One region of the Gallaecimonas kandeliae genome, then DNA from elsewhere that is predicted to be linked to it. Evidence: riboswitches for the same ligand, from Rfam matches in the RefSeq annotation. Region 1 holds a riboswitch; the other holds the start of a gene.

Evidence for each region. A riboswitch is a leader RNA that binds a small molecule or an ion and turns the genes downstream of it on or off. The one in region 1 is predicted to bind thiamine pyrophosphate.
Region 2: another riboswitch for thiamine pyrophosphate. It lies ahead of PVT67_RS07930 (TonB-dependent receptor); the one in region 1 lies ahead of thiC (phosphomethylpyrimidine synthase ThiC).

Annotation. Positions count from the first base shown of each region.
Region 1 is NZ_CP118480.1:44,125-47,529, forward strand. Features, by position in the region: gene thiC (phosphomethylpyrimidine synthase ThiC) at 1-1,474, opposite strand, end outside; TPP riboswitch at 1,572-1,674, opposite strand; rRNA gene PVT67_RS00215 (16S ribosomal RNA) at 2,163-3,405, shown strand, end outside.
Region 2 is NZ_CP118480.1:1,631,641-1,635,045, reverse strand. Features, by position in the region: gene PVT67_RS07930 (TonB-dependent receptor) at 1-1,917, opposite strand, end outside; TPP riboswitch at 1,955-2,060, opposite strand; gene hinT (purine nucleoside phosphoramidase) at 2,154-2,507, opposite strand; gene PVT67_RS07920 (M61 family metallopeptidase) at 2,576-3,405, shown strand, end outside.

The sequences.
Region 1 (3,405 bases):
CGATGAGGCCTTCCTTCACGTCTTCCTTGTCGGGCAGGCCCAGGTGCTCCTTGGGGGTGACGTAGCAGAGCATGGCGCAGCCATACCAGCCGATGAGCGCCGCCCCTATGCCCGAGGTGATGTGGTCGTAACCGGGGGCTATGTCGGTGGTCAGGGGGCCCAGGGTATAGAAGGGCGCCTCATGGCAATGCTTAAGCTGCATGTCCATGTTCTCTTTGATGAGCTGCATGGGCACATGGCCTGGGCCTTCTATCATCACCTGCACATCATATTCCCAGGCGATCTTGGTCAGCTCCCCGAGGGTGCGCAGCTCGGCGAATTGGGCCTCGTCGTTGGCATCGGCGATGGAGCCTGGCCTCAGGCCGTCACCCAGGGACAGGGACACGTCGTAGGCGGCGCAGATCTCGCAGATCTCCCGGAAGTGGGTATAGAGGAAGTTCTCCTCGTGATGGGCCAGGCACCACTTGGCCATGATGGCGCCGCCGCGGGAGACGATGCCGGTGACCCTGTCCACCGTCAGGGGCACGAAAGGCAGCCGGACGCCGGCGTGGATGGTGAAGTAGTCCACCCCCTGCTCGGCCTGCTCGATCAGGGTGTCGCGGAATACGTCCCAGGTCAGGTTCTCCGCTATGCCTTTGACCTTCTCCAGGGCCTGGTAGATGGGTACCGTGCCTATGGGCACCGGCGAGTTGCGCACTATCCATTCGCGGATATGGTGGATGTTGCGGCCGGTGGAGAGATCCATAACCGTATCGGCGCCCCAGCGGCTGGCCCAGATCAGCTTCTCCACTTCCTCTTCCACGCCGCTGGACACCGACGAGTTGCCGATGTTGGCGTTGACCTTCACCCGGAAGTTGCGGCCGATGATCATAGGCTCGGCTTCGGGGTGGTTGATGTTGGCGGGGATGATGGCCCGCCCCTCTGCCACTTCCCGGCGTACGAACTCAGGGCTGATGGCGGCTGGGATGGTAGCGCCGAAGTCCTGGCCCGGGTGGCAGGCCTCGTCTTCGGCCAGACCGATGTTCTCCCTGATGGCGATGTATTCCATCTCGGGGGTGATGATGCCGGCCCTGGCGTAGTGCAGTTGGGTGACCCGTTTGCCGGCCTTGGCCTTGAGTGGTGCCTGGGTCCGCTGGAAGCGGGGCATGGTGCTTTCTTCCTCGGCCATCTGCCGGGCAAAGTTGGAACTCAGGCCGGCCAGCTGCTCGCTGTCGCCCCGTTCCGCTATCCAAGCCGCCCTCAGGGCGGGCAGGCCCTTGGCGATATCCACCTGGATCTCTGCGTCGGTGAAGGGCCCCGAGCTGTCGTAAAGGCTGGCCAGCAGTTGGCCGCTGCCGTTGCTGGCCAGCACATGGCGCACCGGGACCTGGATGTCGGCCCTGCTGCCGGCCAGGTAGGCCTTATGGGAGCCCGGCAGGGGCTGGGCCATTTCAGGGCTGACTTGGCCCTGGAGTAAGGATGAAGATGTAGACATGGCTAACCTCGTTTTCGAAACACCAAAAACGTTGCTGGCCGATGTGCACGGTGAGAGAGGCGCCAGTAGGCGCCCCATCCGGGAGACGGTTTCAGATTGTAAGGTCTCACTTGTTCCCTGCGCAGGCATTACCCCGATCAGGTTCCACGGATCCCACGCTATGGCGTGATCTCAGCCCTAAGGCACTCCGACAAGAACGATTTTTAGGCTAAACGCAAAGCATCCATCCTGTAAAGGGCCATGTTTTTGTGGATAAGTTGTGCCTAACTGGTGCGTTAGGTGTGTGAAAGCCGGTATTCGCATTTTTCTGCCAAAATCCCTTGCGGGCGCCGCTGCGATCCCTATAATGCCGCTCCGTCGCCAAGGGAAAGCGCTGAAGGGAAGGCTGTGAAGCCGGGTCAAAAAGGCCCTTGACCGGAAGAGATAAGCGAGTAGAATGGCGGTCCGCTTCGGAGATTGAGTCGAAAGCCTTGAAATCGGAAGTTTGGGTGTGAAGCGAAAGGGCTTGACACTGAATATGGAGGCGGTAGAATGCGCCTCCTCGCTCGAGCAGAGCGACGCTCTTTAACAATAGAATCCAAGTAATCTGTGTGGGCACTCGCAGAGGGTAAGTTCTCGAAATATTGAGATTTACTCGATGAAGTTGAGTGTTCAACACTTCAGCAATTCATTGAGCATCAAACGCTTTTAATTGAAGAGTTTGATCATGGCTCAGATTGAACGCTGGCGGCAGGCTTAACACATGCAAGTCGAGCGGTAGAGGGAGCCTGCTTCCCTTGAGAGCGGCGGACGGGTGAGTAATGCGTAGGGAGCTGCCCGATAGTGGGGGATAACCATTGGAAACGATGGCTAATACCGCATGATGTCTACGGACCAAAGAGGGGGACCTTCGGGCCTCTTGCTATCGGATGCGCCTACGTGGGATTAGCTAGTTGGTGAGGTAACGGCTCACCAAGGCGACGATCCCTAGCTGGTCTGAGAGGATGATCAGCCACACTGGGACTGAGACACGGCCCAGACTCCTACGGGAGGCAGCAGTGGGGAATATTGGACAATGGGCGCAAGCCTGATCCAGCCATGCCGCGTGTGTGAAGAAGGCCTTCGGGTTGTAAAGCACTTTCAGCGAGGAGGAAAGGGGGCTAGTTAATACCTGGTTCCTGTGACGTTACTCGCAGAAGAAGCACCGGCTAACTCCGTGCCAGCAGCCGCGGTAATACGGAGGGTGCAAGCGTTAATCGGAATTACTGGGCGTAAAGCGCACGCAGGCGGTTAGTTAAGTTAGATGTGAAAGCCCCGGGCTTAACCTGGGAATTGCATTTAAGACTGGCTAACTAGAGTCTTGGAGAGGGGGGTGGAATTTCCGGTGTAGCGGTGAAATGCGTAGAGATCGGAAGGAACATCAGTGGCGAAGGCGACCCCCTGGCCAAAGACTGACGCTCAGGTGCGAAAGCGTGGGGAGCAAACAGGATTAGATACCCTGGTAGTCCACGCCGTAAACGATGTCAACTTGGAGTTTGTGTTCTTGAAACGTGGACTCCGGAGCTAACGCGTTAAGTTGACCGCCTGGGGAGTACGGCCGCAAGGTTAAAACTCAAATGAATTGACGGGGGCCCGCACAAGCGGTGGAGCATGTGGTTTAATTCGATGCAACGCGAAGAACCTTACCTACTCTTGACATCCAGAGAACTTTCCAGAGATGGATTGGTGCCTTCGGGAACTCTGAGACAGGTGCTGCATGGCTGTCGTCAGCTCGTGTTGTGAAATGTTGGGTTAAGTCCCGCAACGAGCGCAACCCTTGTCCTTTGTTGCCAGCGCGTAATGGCGGGAACTCAAAGGAGACTGCCGGTGATAAACCGGAGGAAGGTGGGGACGACGTCAAGTCATCATGGCCCTTACGAGTAGGGCTACACACGTGCTACAATGGCGCGTAC
Region 2 (3,405 bases), 1.6 Mb from region 1:
GAGGTTGCGCCCAAAGAGATCCAGCTCCCAGTTGCCCTGCTGCCAGGCCAGGTTGGCGTGCCAGAGGGCATAGGCCCAGGACTGCTCGTCGTGGCTGTCGGAGAAGTAGTACTTGTCCTTGCCCTCGGTCTCGACGGTCAGCAGCCAGGCGTCCGCCAGCTGCCAGTCGGCGGCCAGGTGGTAGCTCCAGCGCGGCGCCTGGGCCTGGTCACGGCCGTCCAGCTTCTCGCCGCTGGCGTTGACGAAGTCCTTGTAGCGGGTCTTCAAGAGGCCCAGGCTGGCGCGCAGGCGCAGGCTCTGGGTGGCCTGCCAGCCAAGCTCCGCTTCCAAGCCCTGGTTGCGGCCGGAGGCGGCATTGTCCAGGTACTCGATGAACTCCACAGATCCGTCACCGCGGTCGCGGGTCTCGTAGGTCTTGACCTGCATGTTGTCCCGCCACATCTGGAAGACGCTGACCGCCAGGGACAGGTCGGATCGCAGCCACCACTTGGCCCCGGCCTCCAGGTTGACCGCCGTCTCGGTGTCGAAGCTGCGGTGCTGCGGGCTGACGCTGCCGGTGCTGTTGAAGCCGCCGGGCTTGTAGCCGCGGGAGAGCGCCAGGTAGTAGAGGGCGTTGTCCAGGCTGTAACCCAGGCTGAGATCGGCGCCCCAGAGGTTCTCGCTGTGGGAGAGCTGCTGGGGATAGCTGTCGTCGTAGTCGGCCTGCCAGCGCTCGAGGCGGGCGCCGCCGGTCAGGCGCCAGTTGCCTGACAGCGGCAAGGACAGCTGGCCGTAGAGGGCACTGTTGTCGCTCTTGATCTTGGAATTGAGGCCGCCGTAGGTGTAATCGCGCACCAGCTTTTCGTTCTGGTGGCGGCCGTAGACGCCCAGCACCCAGTCGGCCTGGCCCAGGCGGCCGACGGGCTTGGAGACCAGGCGCAGGTCCGCTACTTGGGTGTCGCGGTTGCGGTCGTAGGAATCGAAGCTCTCGTAGTCACCAAAAGGGCAGTCCCGGCTCTGGCAGTAGCCCGGGTTGGACCAGTCTTCGTCATAGCTGTAGAGGCTGCTTGATTTGCTGGCGGTGGTGCTGAGCTCGACCTTGGCCTTGTCCCAGCCGAGGTAACTCAGGCGCGAGCCCAAGCCGCGGCTGAGCTGCTTGTCGCGGCCCGGTTGGTCGGACAATGTGGTGCCGGAGTTGTCGAAGCTGAAGGCGTCGTAGCCGTTGTCCACGTCCAGGAAGAGGCCGGTCAGGTCCCACTGCCAATCGCTGCCGAGATAACGGAGTTTCAGGCGAGCGCTGTCTTCGCTGCGGTCGTTGGTGGCGTGGCCCAGGAAGCTGTTGAAGTTGTCGCCGTCTGAGTCGTAGCTGGAGCCGGCCAGGCGCGCCGACCAGCCCTCGCCCAAGCCGCCGCCGACGGCCCCTTCCAGGCGGCGGGCATTATGGTTGGCCAGGCTCAGGCGGCCATAGCCTTCGACATCCTGGGCAGGGTCTTGGGTGTGGATGTTGACGAGGCCGGCCAGGGCGTTGGCGCCGAAACGGGTGCCCTGGGGGCCGCGGAAGACCTCCACCTGGTCGACGTCGCTCAGGATGCCGGCAAGGCCGAGGCCGGAAAAGTCGAAGCCGTCGACCAAGAGGCCCACAGAGGGGTTGACCGGATCCACGAACTGGCTGCGCTCACCTATGCCGCGAATTTGGATGAAGCGGCCGCGGCTGGCCCCAGATGCGAAGTTGACGTTGGGCACCAGATCCAGGGCCTGGTCCAGACTTTCCGCATGGCGTTTGTCCAGCTCGTCGGCGGAGAGCACAGAGATGCTGTCGGTCAATTCGGTCAGGGCCTGGGAGCGGAAATCGCCGGTGACCTGCAGATGCTCGATGCCGTCGTCGGCCTGGGCCAGGGCGCTGAGCAGGGAAAGGGTGATAAGGGATTTTGGGAACATCTGGACCTCTTGGATAAGAGATCCGGGGCGTGCGGCAGTAATGGCAGAGCACCATCCCTACGCCGGTACGAGCCGGATCAGGTTCAAAGGGTCTGTCGGTGCACCGACATCTCAGGCCTGAAAGGCCTCCCCCTGGTGAAAATTCGCGGCGATTGTAACGAGACCGCAATCCAATGTCAGCCCCTTACCGCCAGCAAGCGGTAAGCAGTGACCTCCTTGCTCCCAGCTACCAGCGCCTAGCCCCTGGCCAGCATGGGCCCCAGCGGCCTGCCACCCAGCAGGTGCAGGTGGATATGGTAGACCTCCTGACCGCCGTGGCTGCGGCAATTCATCATCAGCCGGTAGCCGTCTTCGGCCACGCCGGCGTCCCGGGCCAGCTTGGCCGCCACCGTCATCATGCGGCCCAGATAAGGCTCATGATCCTCGGTGATGTCGTCGGCGGTGGGAATGAGGATATTGGGCACGATCAGCACATGGACGGGGGCCTTGGGGTTGATGTCCCTAAAGGCGGTGACCAGGTCGTCCTGGTAGAGGATCTCGGCGGGGATCTCGCGGCGGATGATCTTGGAGAAAATGGTTTCTTCGCTCATCTGGTGCTCCTTAAGCGGCTTCGAAGTCCATGCTAGACTGGCAGCCAAACCCTTGATGCTGCAAGCCAATGACTGCCATCCATTATGACATCAAGCCTGTAAGCCTTAGCAGGCATTTGTTCGAAGTGCTCCTCACCATCGACGAACCCGAGGCGGGCGGCCAGCAGCTCTGGCTGCCAGCCTGGATCCCGGGCTCCTACCTCATCCGCGATTTTGCCAAACACCTGCAATGGATAGAGGCCAGCGACGAGGACGGCAACCCCGTCACCGTCACCAAGCTCGGCAAGGCCCGCTGGCAGCTGGGCCAGGTAGAGGGGCCGGTGCAGGTGCGCTACCAGACCTACGCCTGGGATCTGTCGGTGCGCGGCGCCCACCTCGACGAGACCCACGGCTTCTTCAACGGCACTTCGGTGTTCCTGGCCGTCGCCGGCCAGGAGAGCGAGCCGGTCACGGTCGACATCCAGGCCCCCCTGGAGGCCCCCCACTGGCAGCTGGCCACTGGCCTGCCCCGCCAAAGCGGCGAGCCCTGGGGCTTCGGCCGCTTCCAGGCCCAGGACTATGACGCCCTCATCGACCATCCCGTCGAGATGGGCGACTTCGAGGTGCTGAGCTTCAAGGCCAAGGGCATACCCCACCACCTGGTGCTGACCGGCCATCATTATGGCGACAGGGAGAAGCTCAAGCGGGATCTGGCCGCCATCTGCGAGACCCAGCTGGATTTCTTCGGCGAGCCCCACCCCTTCACCGAATACTGGTTCCTGACCATGGTCACGGCGGACAGTTATGGCGGCCTCGAGCACCGTAACTCCACGGCCCTGATGATCCCCCGCTACGCCTTGAACGGTAAGGACTACCTGGACTTCCTGGCGCTCTGCTCCCATGAGTATTTCCACAACTG